3 regions of the Enterobacter sp. 6722112 genome follow, and region 2 is predicted to be linked to each of the others. Evidence: predicted binding sites of a transcription regulator. Region 2 holds the regulator's gene; each other region holds the start of a gene.
What was found. Region 2 encodes PhoB, which activates phosphate uptake and scavenging genes when phosphate is short. Its sites were predicted from a motif close to CTGTCATAAAACTGNCNNAT; they were not measured.

Region 1: the regulator PhoB is predicted to act here: its motif matches at 2,041-2,060, upstream of AC4OVU_RS06000 (PhoX family protein).
Region 3: the regulator PhoB is predicted to act here: its motif matches at 2,711-2,730, upstream of pstS (phosphate ABC transporter substrate-binding protein PstS).

Annotation. Positions count from the first base shown of each region.
Region 1 is NZ_JBZWGR010000007.1:940,488-944,757, forward strand. It holds gene AC4OVU_RS05995 (TonB-dependent receptor) at 1-1,990, shown strand, start outside; gene AC4OVU_RS06000 (PhoX family protein) at 2,118-4,091, shown strand; gene pheP (phenylalanine transporter) at 4,194-4,270, shown strand, end outside.
Region 2 is NZ_JBZWGR010000007.1:783,344-787,613, forward strand. It holds gene sbcD (exonuclease subunit SbcD) at 1-993, opposite strand, end outside; gene phoB (phosphate response regulator transcription factor PhoB) at 1,181-1,870, shown strand; gene phoR (phosphate regulon sensor histidine kinase PhoR) at 1,892-3,187, shown strand; gene brnQ (branched-chain amino acid transporter carrier protein BrnQ) at 3,597-4,270, shown strand, end outside.
Region 3 is NZ_JBZWGR010000007.1:4,360,348-4,364,617, reverse strand. It holds gene pstA (phosphate ABC transporter permease PstA) at 1-494, opposite strand, end outside; gene pstC (phosphate ABC transporter permease PstC) at 494-1,453, opposite strand; gene pstS (phosphate ABC transporter substrate-binding protein PstS) at 1,582-2,622, opposite strand; gene AC4OVU_RS22305 (fimbrial protein) at 2,869-3,921, opposite strand; gene AC4OVU_RS22300 (fimbria/pilus outer membrane usher protein) at 3,931-4,270, opposite strand, start outside.

The sequences.
Region 1 (4,270 bases), 160 kb from region 2:
GGGGATGCTCGGTCAGCAGAACGCCATGGACGTGCCGTTCAACATCATCAGCTACACCTCGAAGCTGGTGGAAGATCAGCAGGCGAAAACCATTGCTGACGTGGTCGCTAACGACGCGGGCGTGCAGTTCGTTCAGGGGTACGGCAACAGCGCGGAAACCTTCCGCATTCGCGGCCTGAAGTTTGACGGCGACGATATGACCTTTGGCGGATTGTCCGGCGTGCTGCCGCGTCAGGTGGTGGATGCCCAGATGGTTGACCGCATCGAGATCTTCAAAGGCGCCAACTCGCTGATGAACGGCGCCGCAAGCTCCGGCGTGGGCGGGATGATCAACCTTGAGCCGAAACACGCGGGCGACACCCCGCAGGCGAAAGTGGGCGTCGACTACACCTCGAATTCCCAGATTGGCACCACGCTGGATGCGGGTCGTCGCTTTGGTGATAACGACCAGTTTGGCGCGCGCGTGAACCTCGTGCATCGCGAAGGCGAAACCGGCGTGCCGAACGACCGCCGCCGCACCACGCTGCTCTCCACCGGACTGGATTACAGAGGCGACCGCTTCCGCACCTCGCTGGACCTGGGCTACCAGAAAAAAACCTTCCACGGCAGCCCGACCAGCGTCAACATCTCGGCGGTGGACTTTGTGCCTGAACCGCCGAAGAACGATCGCAACTTCTCGCAGAAGTGGGCCTACAGCGATATCGAAAACGAGTTCGGGATGTGGCGCAGCGAGTATGACATCACCGATAGCTGGACGGCGTATACCGGTCTCGGCGCGCAGCACGCGCACGAAGAAGGGATCTACAGCGCGCCGAAGCTCCTCGATAAGAGCGGTAATGCGACGGTCAGCCGCCTTGATACCAACCGCATCAGCGATTCCGTCAGCGGCATGGCGGGCATTCGCGGTAACTTCACTACCGGCTTCGTCTCGCATAAGGTGAACGTCGGGTATTCGGCGATGACCAAAAACGAAAAAATCGCGTGGAAGATGTCGGCTGCGGCGGATAACCCAACCACCAATATCTACCACAACACCGGCGTGGCTATGCCGGACAGCAGCAACTTCAGCGGCTTAGGCGGCAAATACAGCGATCCGCTGACCAGCGGGCGCACCCGCACGCAGGGCTGGCTGCTGAGTGATACCCTGGGCGTGCTGGATGACAGGCTGCTGTTCACCGCAGGCGCACGTCATCAGAAAGTTGTCATCCGTGGGTACAACAAAATCACCGGCGCGGAAAACGACGCGGACGGTTTCGACGGCAGCCGCTGGATGCCAACCTACGGCGTAGTCTATAAACCGTGGGAGGAAATTTCCCTCTACGCCAACCACACCGAGGCGTTACAGCCCGGTGAAACTGCGCCGAACACTGCTACTAACTACGGCCAGAGCACCGGTATCGTGCACTCTAAGCAGAACGAAGTGGGCGTAAAGGCGGACTTTGGCCGCGTGGGCGGCTCCCTGGCGCTGTTTGAGATCAAAATGCCGTCGGCGATCCTTGACGACAGCGGTCACTACGGCCTGGATGCAGAACAGCGTAACCGCGGCGTGGAGCTGAACGTCTTCGGCGAGCCCATGCTCGGGATGCGCCTGAATGCCAGCGCCACCTGGTTGCAGGCCGAGCTGACCAAAACCAAAAACGGCGTCAATCAGGGCAACGATGCGATCGGTATTCCGAGCTTCTACGCCGTGCTGGGCGCAGAGTACGACATCAAGCCGATTGAAGGCCTGACGGCGACCGCGCGCGTTAACCACTCCGGCACGCAGTATGCCGATCTTGCGAACACCAAAAAGCTGGACAGCTACACCACGCTGGATCTGGGTATGCGCTATCGCTTCGCGGTGAACCACAATGAAAACCAGATGACCGTGCGGGCTGGCATCGACAACGTGACCAACGAGAACTACTGGTCAAGCGTGGACGATTCCGGTACTTACATCACTCAGGGCGAGCCGCGTACCTTTAAGGTCTCGGTTGGCTACGAGTTCTAAGCGTTCCACCTCGTTATCCGGGGCAGGGACGCCCCAATCCCTTCGTTGTCGTGTTATAAAATTGTAATAAAAGCTTCTTACACTGGTCGCCACATCCTTACCTCTTGGCCAATGACAGGAAGCCGCTATGGGCAGACCCCTCAAATCCGTATTTAAAAAAGAACATCGCGACGATATCAGTAACCGCAGCGCTAACCCGGTATTCTCCGAGGTGGCAGAGGTGTTTCTCTCCCGCCGCCGTTTTCTCCAGATGGGGGCCGTAGCGGGGGCCGCCGTATCATTCCCGTATCTGATCACACCCGAAAATGCCATTGCCGCGGTATCGAAGCCTTCTGCGCTGGCAAAAGCAGTTTCCCTGGGCTTTACCAGCATCGACGTCTCCACGGAAGACACGGTCAGGGTGCCAGAAGGCTATATTGCCCGCCCGTTCTATCGCTGGGGTGATCCGACGGGGATCAAAGACAACATGCCGGCATTTAAGCCGGACGCCAGCAATACCACAGACGAACAGGCTGTGCAGGCGGGCATGCACCACGACGGCATGGCGTGGTTTAGCCTGCCGCAGGGGGCGCAAAACCCGGAACATGGCCTGCTGGCGCTGAACCATGAATACATCGATAACGGGATGCTGTTTACCGACGGTACGGCGAACTGGAGCCTCGATAAAGCCCGCAAGGGGCAGAACGCGATGGGCGTGTCGGTGGTGGAAGTGAAAAAAACGGGCAGCGGCTGGGAGGTGGTGCGTCCGTCTTCCTTCGCCCGGCGTATTACCGTCAATACGCCGATGCAGCTTACCGGCCCGGCGCGGCATCAGGATTTAATGAAAACCGCCGCCGATCCGCAGGGGGAACGCGTTCTGGGCACCATGCAGAACTGCGCCAACGGCCACACGCCTTGGGGCACCTATCTCACCTGCGAGGAGAACTGGTCGGACATTTTTGTGAAAAAAGCCGATCTCAATCCGCTGGAAAAACGCTACGGCATTAGCGACAGCGATGAGTCCTATCGCTGGAACGAGGTGGATGAGCGGTTCAGCGTCGATAAAACCCCTAACGAACCCAACCGTTTCGGCTGGGTGGTGGAGATCGATCCCTACAACCCGACCTCCACGCCGCGCAAGCACACCGCGCTGGGCCGCTTCAAGCATGAGGGGGCCGCCGTCACGCTCGCCGCCGATAATCGCGTGGTGGTCTACATGGGCGACGACCAGAAGTTTGAGTACATCTATAAGTTTGTCTCCGACAAAAAATACGATCCCGCGAACCGGGAAGCCAATATGCAGCTGCTGACGTCCGGCACGCTGTACGTCGCCAGGTTCAACCAGGACGGAAGCGGCGACTGGCTGCCGCTGATCTTCGGGCAAAATGGCCTGGATAAAAGCAACGGGTTTGAAAGCCAGGGCGATCTGCTGATCAAAACCCGCCTGGCGGCCGACGCGGTGGGGGCAACGAAAATGGATCGTCCCGAGTGGATTGCCGTCGATCCGCACGCCAGCGGCAGCGTCTACTGTACGCTCACCAACAACAGCGATCGCGGTAAAGAGGGGAAGGCACCGGTCGATGCCGCTAACCCGCGCGCCAACAACGTATTTGGTCACATCATGCACTGGCACGAAGAGGGTGCCGATCCTGCCGCCGCACGCTTTAAGTGGGATATTCTGGTTATGGCCGGGCGTACCGACGGCGACGATCCGAAGGCCAAAGGCTCCATGCAGGGCGCGGCATTCGGCAGCCCGGATGGGTTGTCGTTCGATCACCAGGGCGTCCTGTGGATCCAGACCGACGTCTCCTCCAGCACCATCAATAAGAAAGCGTACGAGGGGATGGGCAATAACCAGATGGTCGCCACCATTCCGGGCACCAACGAGTATCGCCGTTTTCTGACCGGGCCGCGCGGATGTGAAATCACCGGCATTGCGTTTACGCCGGACAACCGCACGCTGTTTATCAACATTCAGCATCCGGGGGAGGGCGGGGATGATATTACCGACCCGGCCAATCCGCGCGCTGTTTCCAACTGGCCAGACGCCAGCCCGAACGGGCGTCCGCGATCGTCAACGGTGGTGATTACCAAAGCGGACGGCGGGATCATCGGGTCGTGACGTTTATCCGCCGGGCGCATGCGCTGGCCCGGCGTTAAGCTTGCTACCACCAGCATGAAGTGTTAAAACGTGCCCCTTCTAAAAAAGAGACAGGGGTAGGGCGTGAAAGACGCGTCATCCGCTTCAGGCCATGGTAGCGCTGAAGCTTCGTCGGATCAGAGTCCGACGCTGCAACGTGG
Region 2 (4,270 bases):
AAGGTCTTCCGTCAGCGTCTGTATTTTACGCTGCATATCGTACAGGTAGTCGTCGGTGGTGATTTCGATATCGAGCCAGACGGGGGGATTAAGCGCTGCGCCGCGCCACTGCTCAAGCTGAGCGGTAATGGCGGCCAGATCGCCTTTCAGCACCGCCAGCGGCTGGGTGACCGGCACCTCAAGCGTCTCAACGGCGCTGAGTTTGCCTCCGGTGAAGCTCACCAGATGCACGGATTTGGCCTTGCCCGTTTCGTCAAAACTGAGCGAAATGGGCGAGCCGCAGTAGCGGATATGCTCGCAGCCGCCGATGATCTGCGCCCGGTGAATATGCCCGAGGGCAATGTAGTCGGCGGGGGGGAAGTTTTGCGCCGGAAACGCGTCCAGCGTACCGATATAGATCTCGCGCACCGCATCACTCTTACTGGCTCCGACGGTGGTGAGGTGCCCGGTGGCAATGATCGGAATGGCCTGATCGCCGCGCAGGGCGCAGGCTTCCGTATGTTGCTGGTGATAATAGCGGGTGATGGCCTGCAACAGATGCTGCTGTTTTTCGCTGCCGGACAGACCTGCCTGGCTTTGCACGATATCGCGCGGGCGTAAAAACGGAATTGGGCACAGCACTGCGCCCGGCGTGCCGTCGCGTTTTTTCAGGATCTGCGGCGCGTGTCCGGCGCTGGCCACCACGGTGGTATTGAGGAACGCCAGAATATCGCGGGATTCATTCAGCGTCGCCACCGAGTCATGGTTTCCGGCGACAATCACCAGGTGACAACCGGTTTGCTGGAGGTTGACCACAAAACGGTTGTACAGCTCACGCGCATAGCTCGGCGGCGATCCGGTATCAAAAATGTCGCCCGCCACAATAATCGCGTCCACCTCGTGAGCCTGAGCCGTCTCCAGCAGCCAGTTCAGGAACGCTTCATGTTCCGCGGCGCGGCTTTTGCTGTAAAAATTTTGACCCAGGTGCCAGTCTGAGGTGTGAAGTATGCGCATAAAAGATCCGTGGCAATAATAAGAAAGCAGGATTATAAACGTTCGGGGAACGGAAAATAACCGCTGTAATAAAACAACAGTTTGCTATTTATAGTGGTAATGTTTTTCATAAATCTGTCATAAATCTGACGCATAATGACGCCGCATTACAGACTTGTAACTTAAATACGATAAGACAGGGCAAAGTATGGCGAGACGTATTCTGGTCGTAGAAGATGAAGCTCCGATCCGTGAAATGGTGTGCTTCGTGCTTGAACAAAATGGCTTCCAGCCGGTTGAAGCGGAAGATTATGACAGCGCGGTGAACCAGCTGAATGAACCCTGGCCCGATCTGATCCTGCTGGACTGGATGCTGCCTGGCGGTTCCGGATTGCAGTTTATCAAGCATATCAAACGCGAGGCGATGACCCGCGATATCCCGGTGGTAATGCTGACGGCGCGCGGCGAGGAAGAGGATCGCGTGCGCGGTCTGGAAACCGGCGCGGACGATTACATCACTAAACCGTTCTCCCCGAAAGAGCTGGTGGCGCGTATCAAAGCCGTGATGCGCCGTATTTCACCGATGGCGGTGGAAGAGGTGATTGAGATGCAGGGGCTGAGCCTGGATCCTACCTCACACCGGGTCATGACCGGTGAAAATCCCCTCGATATGGGACCGACCGAATTTAAACTCCTGCACTTCTTTATGACCCACCCGGAGCGCGTTTACAGCCGCGAACAGTTGCTGAATAACGTCTGGGGAACTAACGTCTATGTCGAAGACCGAACGGTTGACGTCCATATTCGCCGCCTGCGTAAAGCACTGGAACTGAGCGGCCACGATCGCATGGTACAGACGGTCCGCGGCACGGGTTATCGTTTCTCGACCCGTTTCTGAACAATGACAGGAGTGTGACGCGTGCTGGAACGTCTGTCATGGAAAAGGCTCGTCTTTGAACTGATCTTATGCTGTATTCCGGCCCTCATTCTGGGGGCTATCTTTGGCTATCTGCCGTGGTTTTTACTGGTGGCCGTGACGGGATTGCTCGTCTGGCATTTCTGGAATTTACTGCGTCTCTCCTGGTGGCTGTGGGTCGACAGAAGTATGACACCCCCGCCGGGAAGCGGGAGCTGGGAACCGCTACTCTACGGCCTGCACCAGATGCAGATGCGTAACAAAAAGCGCCGTCGTGAGCTGGGAAGCCTGATCAAACGCTTTCGTAGCGGTGCGGAGTCGCTGCCGGACGCGGTGATCCTGACGACAGAAGAAGGGACAATCTTCTGGTGTAATGGCCTCGCGCAACAGCTGCTGGGCCTGCGCTGGCCGGATGATAATGGTCAGAACATCCTGAACCTTCTGCGTTATCCCGAGTTCACGCTGTATCTGAAAAAGCGGGATTTTTCGCGCCCGCACAATCTGAAGCTCAATAACGGTCGCCATCTGGAAATCCGCGTGATGCCCTACAGCGATCGGCAGTGGCTGATGGTAGCGCGGGACGTTACCCAGATGCACCAGCTTGAGGGCGCGAGACGTAACTTCTTTGCCAACGTCAGCCACGAGCTGCGTACGCCCTTGACGGTGCTTCAGGGCTACCTGGAGATGATGCAGGAGCAAACGCTTGAGGGGGCGCCGCGTGAGAAAGCACTGCATACCATGCGGGAGCAGACGTTCCGCATGGAAGGGCTGGTCAAACAGCTGCTGACGCTTTCAAAGATTGAGGCTGCCCCGTCGCTGGCGCTAAACGACATCATTGATGTGCCGATGATGTTGCGGGTGGTGGAGCGCGAAGCCCAAACGCTGAGTCATAATCAGCACACCCTGAGTTTTGACGTTGATAACACGCTGAAAGTGCTCGGCAGTGAAGATGAGCTGCGAAGCGCTATCTCAAACCTGGTCTATAACGCCGTGAATCATACCCCGAAAGGGACGCATATCGCGGTGTGCTGGCAGCATACCCCGGCGGGCGCTGAGTTTAGCGTCGAGGACAACGGGCCGGGGATTGGGCCCGAGCACCTCCCGCGTCTCACCGAACGATTCTACCGGGTGGATAAGGCGCGCTCGCGGCAGACCGGCGGGAGCGGACTGGGACTGGCAATTGTGAAGCATGCCGTCAGCCACCACGAAAGCCGGCTCAATATTGAAAGCACCCTGGGTAAGGGCACGCGCTTTAGCTTCGTGATTCCGGAACGATTAATTGCCAAAAAAAGCGCCTGACGGCAGATGTGTCAGGCTACCTTTCCACGGGCCAGCGATTGCTGGCCCGTTTGCTTTGCAGTCAAGCGAAACGCGGATGAATATTATACGGCTGGTGCTTTTTTGTTCGCATGATTAGCCATGAGTTTTTCTTATACATGGCATATTATGTTGGTCTGAATTTTCATGCTGGCATATTGTTCTGGTTTTACGATCCCTTCTTGCCTTTAAACGTTATAAGCGTTTAAATTGCCCCCAATATACTGTCAGACCGACTGTATTTGCGTGGTAAATCGAAAAACTATTCTTCGCCACGCCAGGACGGGAGCATATCCCGCTGAAATTGAGCAAATTTTCCGCTGTATCGTCCCGTGCGGGATGGCGAAAATCTCAACGTATTCAACACCACATCCACAGGCAGTAAGGTTTTATGACCCATCACTTGAAATCGCGTGACATTATCGCGCTGGGCTTTATGACATTTGCGCTGTTCGTTGGCGCAGGTAACATCATTTTTCCTCCAATGGTTGGCTTACAGGCGGGTGAACACGTCTGGACGGCTGCGTTTGGCTTCCTGCTTACTGCCGTGGGCCTGCCGGTACTGACCGTTATCGCGCTGGCGAAAGTCGGTGGCGGTGTGGACAGCCTCAGCACCCCGATTGGCAAAGTGGCTGGCGTTCTGCTGGCAACCGTCTGCTATCTGGCCGTTGGCCCGCTGTTCGCGACCCCGCGTACGGCGACCGTCTCCTTTGAAGTGGGTATCGCCCCGCTGACCGGTGACGGCGCGATGCCGCTGTTTATTTACAGCCTCATTTACTTCGCCATCGTGATTCTGGTTTCTCTCTATCCCGGCAAACTGCTGGATACCGTGGGTAACTTCCTGGCTCCGCTGAAAATTGTGGCGCTGATCGTGCTGGCGGTTGCGGCCATCGTCTGGCCTGCGGGGCCCATCAGCTCCGCGATGGACGCTTATCAGAACGCGGCGTTCTCAAACGGTTTCGTGAACGGCTATCTGACAATGGATACGCTCGGTGCGATGGTGTTTGGTATTGTTATCGTTAACGCCGCGCGTTCCCGCGGGGTGACCGAAGCGCGCCTGCTGAC
Region 3 (4,270 bases), 3.6 Mb from region 2:
ACCTGCAACAGCGCCAGCGCAATCACACCCGCCCAGCCGGAGAAGTGTTCCATTTGCGCCACCACGATGGTGTAAACAAACAGACCCACGACAATCGACGGGGCAGAAAGCAGAATGTCGTTAATGAAGCGGATGACTTCAGCGATCCAGGACTTGCGGCCATATTCCGCCAGATAGATACCCGCCATGATGCCCAACGGCGTACCGAAAACGGTCGCCCACAGGATCAGCAGGCCGCTGCCCGCCAGGGCGTTTGCCAGACCACCACCCGCCGTGTTCGGCGGCGGCGTCATCTCGGTGAACAGCGCCAGGGACATTCCATCAATACCCCGGGTGATGGTGGACATCAGGATCCAGATCAGCCAGAACAGGCCGAACGCCATCGTCGCCATGGAAAGCGTCAACGCAATGCGGTTTTTAATCCGGCGCTTTGACTGCATTTTGCGACGGGATTCCGCAAGCTGAGCGGTGTTTTGCATGTCGAGAGTCGCCATTAGCGTGCCCCCTCGTTTTTAGCCAGACGCATAATCATCAGCTTGGAGATAGCCAGCACAATAAAGGTGATAACAAACAGGATCAGGCCCAGTTCCATCAGCGCGGCGACGTGCAGCCCGGATTCCGCTTCGGCAAATTCGTTCGCCAGCGCAGAGGTAATACTGTTCCCCGGCATATAAAGCGAGGCGCTGTCGAGCTGGTAGGTGTTGCCGATGATAAAGGTGACCGCCATGGTTTCACCCAGCGCGCGGCCTAAGCCCAGCATAATGCCGCCAATCACCCCGTTTTTGGTGAACGGAAGGACGATGCGCCAGATAACTTCCCAGGTGGTGCAGCCGATGCCGTAGGCGGACTCTTTCATCATCACCGGGGTTTGTTCGAAGACATCGCGCATGACCGCCGCAATGTACGGAATAATCATGATGGCGAGGATCACACCTGCCGCCAGAATGCCGATACCGAATGCCGGGCCGGAGAACAGCGCCCCCACAAACGGAATGGCAGAGAGAACGTTACCGACCGGCTCCTGGAAGTACGTCGCAAACAGCGGCGCGAAGATAAACAGGCCCCACATGCCGTAAACGATACTTGGGATGGCCGCCAGCAGTTCAATGGCGATACCCAGCGGACGTCGCAGCCAGCCTGGCGCCAGTTCCGTCAGGAACAGGGCAATACCAAAGCTCACCGGAACCGCAATCAGCAGGGCGATAAAAGAGGTCACCAGCGTGCCGTAAATCGGCACCAGCGCACCATAAATATCGTTCGGCGCATCCCACTCTTTGGTCCACAGGAAGGCGAAACCAAATTTTTGAATGCTCGGCCAGGAGGAGAAAATCAGGGACACGATAATGCCGCCCAGCAGCAATAGCACAATCAGCGCAGCCAGTTTCACCAGCGCGCTGAAAATCATGTCACCTTTTTTACCCGGAGGGTTAAATGCAGGCTTGGTTGCAGCCATAAATTACTCTTCTGTTTGAGACGTTTTTACGAATATGCCCGGCGGCGCTGACGCTTACCGGGCCTACAGAGTAAACCGTAGGGCGGGTAAGCGCAGCGCCACCCGCCATCTTCGTTAAATATATCCTGTTAATACAGCGCTTTACCGCTGCTGTCTTTCACGTTGGTTTTCCATGCAGCACGGATCTGCTCAACCACGCTGTCTGGCAGGCTGGCGTAATCCAGATCGTTAGCCTGTTTGCCGCCATTTTTATATGCCCAGTCGAAGAACTTCAGCACTTCAGCACCCTGCTCAGGCTTCTTCTGCTCTTTGTGGACCAGAATGAAGGTGGTAGACGTGATAGGCCATGCATCGTCGCCTTTCTGGTTGGTCAGGTCCTGCGCGAAGGATTTGCTCCAGTCAGCGCCTTTCGCGGCGTTGGCGAAGTTCTCTTCGGTCGGGCTAACCGGTTTGCCGTCGGCAGAAACCAGTTTGGTGTAAGCCAGGTTGTTCTGCTTAGCGTAAGCGTATTCTACGTAACCGATGGAGCCTGGCAGACGCTGTACGAAGGCTGCGATACCGTCGTTGCCTTTACCGCCCAGACCGGTTGGCCAGTTAACGGTAGAGCCGGAACCGACTTTAGATTTCCACTCTTCGTTCACTTTCGCCAGGTAGCTGGTGAACACGAAAGAGGTACCAGAGCCGTCAGCACGACGAACCACCGCGATATTCTGCGAAGGCAGCTTAACGCCCGGGTTCAGCTTAGTGATGGCTTCGTCATCCCATTTTTTGATTTTGCCCAGGTAGATGTCACCCAGGGTTTTGCCGTCCAGCACCAGCTCGCCTGATTTCAGGCCAGGGATGTTAACAGCCAGCACAACGCCGCCGATCACGGTCGGGAACTGGAACAGGCCTTCCTGATTCAGTTTCTCATCAGACAGCGGAGCGTCGGATGCGCCGAAATCAACGGTATTCGCGGTAATTTGTTTTACGCCACCGGAGGAGCCGATACCCTGATAGTTGACCTTGTTACCGGTCTCTTTCTGGTAGGTATCCGCCCATTTGGCATACACCGGCGCAGGGAAGGTTGCACCAGCGCCAGTCAGGCTTGCTGCTGCAAAGGCAGAGAAAGCGCTCATTGATAAGGTCGCGGCGACAACAGTTGCGACAGTGGTACGCATAACTTTCATAATGTCTCCTGCAAGGATTTCGTAAATCATTGTTTAAGTGGCTACGATGAGCAAAATAGGACAAACAGGTGACAGATAAATGTACGAAATATGACAGTTTTATGACAAAGCCAGCGACAGATGTAACCACTTGAAAAATATAGCCATTAATTCACGACATGGTCATATTTTTGTCATCTTTTTTGTAATGAAACAGTTTTAGCGTAGCTGATATGACAACGGCTGTCATAAACAGCCGTTGTCATTTTAATGTGCGATTTCAATCGTCAGAGTTGCCGTTGCATTGAACTGGCCTGGTTTGGGTCTCGCTCCCGTTGCGCTGGCAGGTGCGCTTGAAAATGTCAGCGATCCCAGCGTATCCCCCATGATGTCGGGAATTTTAGTCGTTTCTGCTTCAAGGTTGCCGCCATTCGTATTCACTTCCCGATTGTATTTGTCGTAGACCTTAATTCCTACGTCTTCGTTGTCCGTCGCAATCATCGAATTATCAGAAGCCACGGCTGAGGCATGCAGGGTTGCGCCGAGCTTGTCGTAGAACATCATATTGGTGCATTTGATGTTCACGGTACGCGTGATTTTGCGATCGGTCAGCGCTTTCCCTTTCGTCGACGAAAACTCTGACGCCAGGATTTTATTGAAATCAAAAACAATGGCCTGCCCCTCGTCAATCTCACAGGATTGAGGAACCGTCACTGTTCCCTGAACAATCACATCAGAAATAATCTCATTCGAGACGGTACGCGGATCGATGGTGGCATAGATATTCGCCACCACCGTCGCCGGGATCGTCATCACCCCGGTGAAGGCTTTTTTAACGTACAAATAGATCTGCCCCGAGCCGCCGCTATAAAACGTGGTGGCGGAACTTACGCCGCTGTGACATTGATAGGGAGTACCGGTTTTATTAGGCAGATGATCAAAGGGCACTGCCGTATAACCGACACCGAGTATGTAAACAAGCAGGCCGATATCAACGTTATCATTCAGGTTAAAATAGGCGACATTGTTCCTGCTTCCCGCAGGCACCAGCGCTGGATTAACGACGCTGGTGATATAGGTATGATCGTAACTCTGATTCGGCCCGGTCAGACAGTAGCAGGTACCTTTAAACGAGGTATTGTTGTTATTCACATTAATAAGCGTTGACGTTCCGGCTATATTGTCCGTAATGGAAAACTGCTCTGTAAAATTCAGGTAGTTATGATATTTGCCATTGTCTGGCGCGCAGTAGCCGGTTGGGGCCGCATGCGCATAGAAGACGCAGGTCAGTAAGGCTAAAAGACCGTATTGCAGTTTCATTTTAATCCTTTATCGACACGTGACGGGCATCTGCACCAGTCCAGCGTCAGGCTGTTGTTGAAGCGTGTATTCCGCCCGACAGGTTGCGCCGTCGTTAAGCGTCAACGTAAATTGCCCCTTTTCCGGCAGGCCTGAGAGATAGAGTTCGCCCTCTTCTCCGACAATGCCCGTAACGCTTCCGGTGTCCAGCGTTGCCGATCCCGTTGCCCCAAAAGGCGCAGGTTTGCCATTGCTGAGATGAACGTTGAAAAGGATGCGGTAGCCGATATGCGTAACGAATTCCGCTTTTACTACCGCTCCACGGGTGGGAACCAGATTCTGGACGCTTTTTTCCAGTTCAACATTGCCA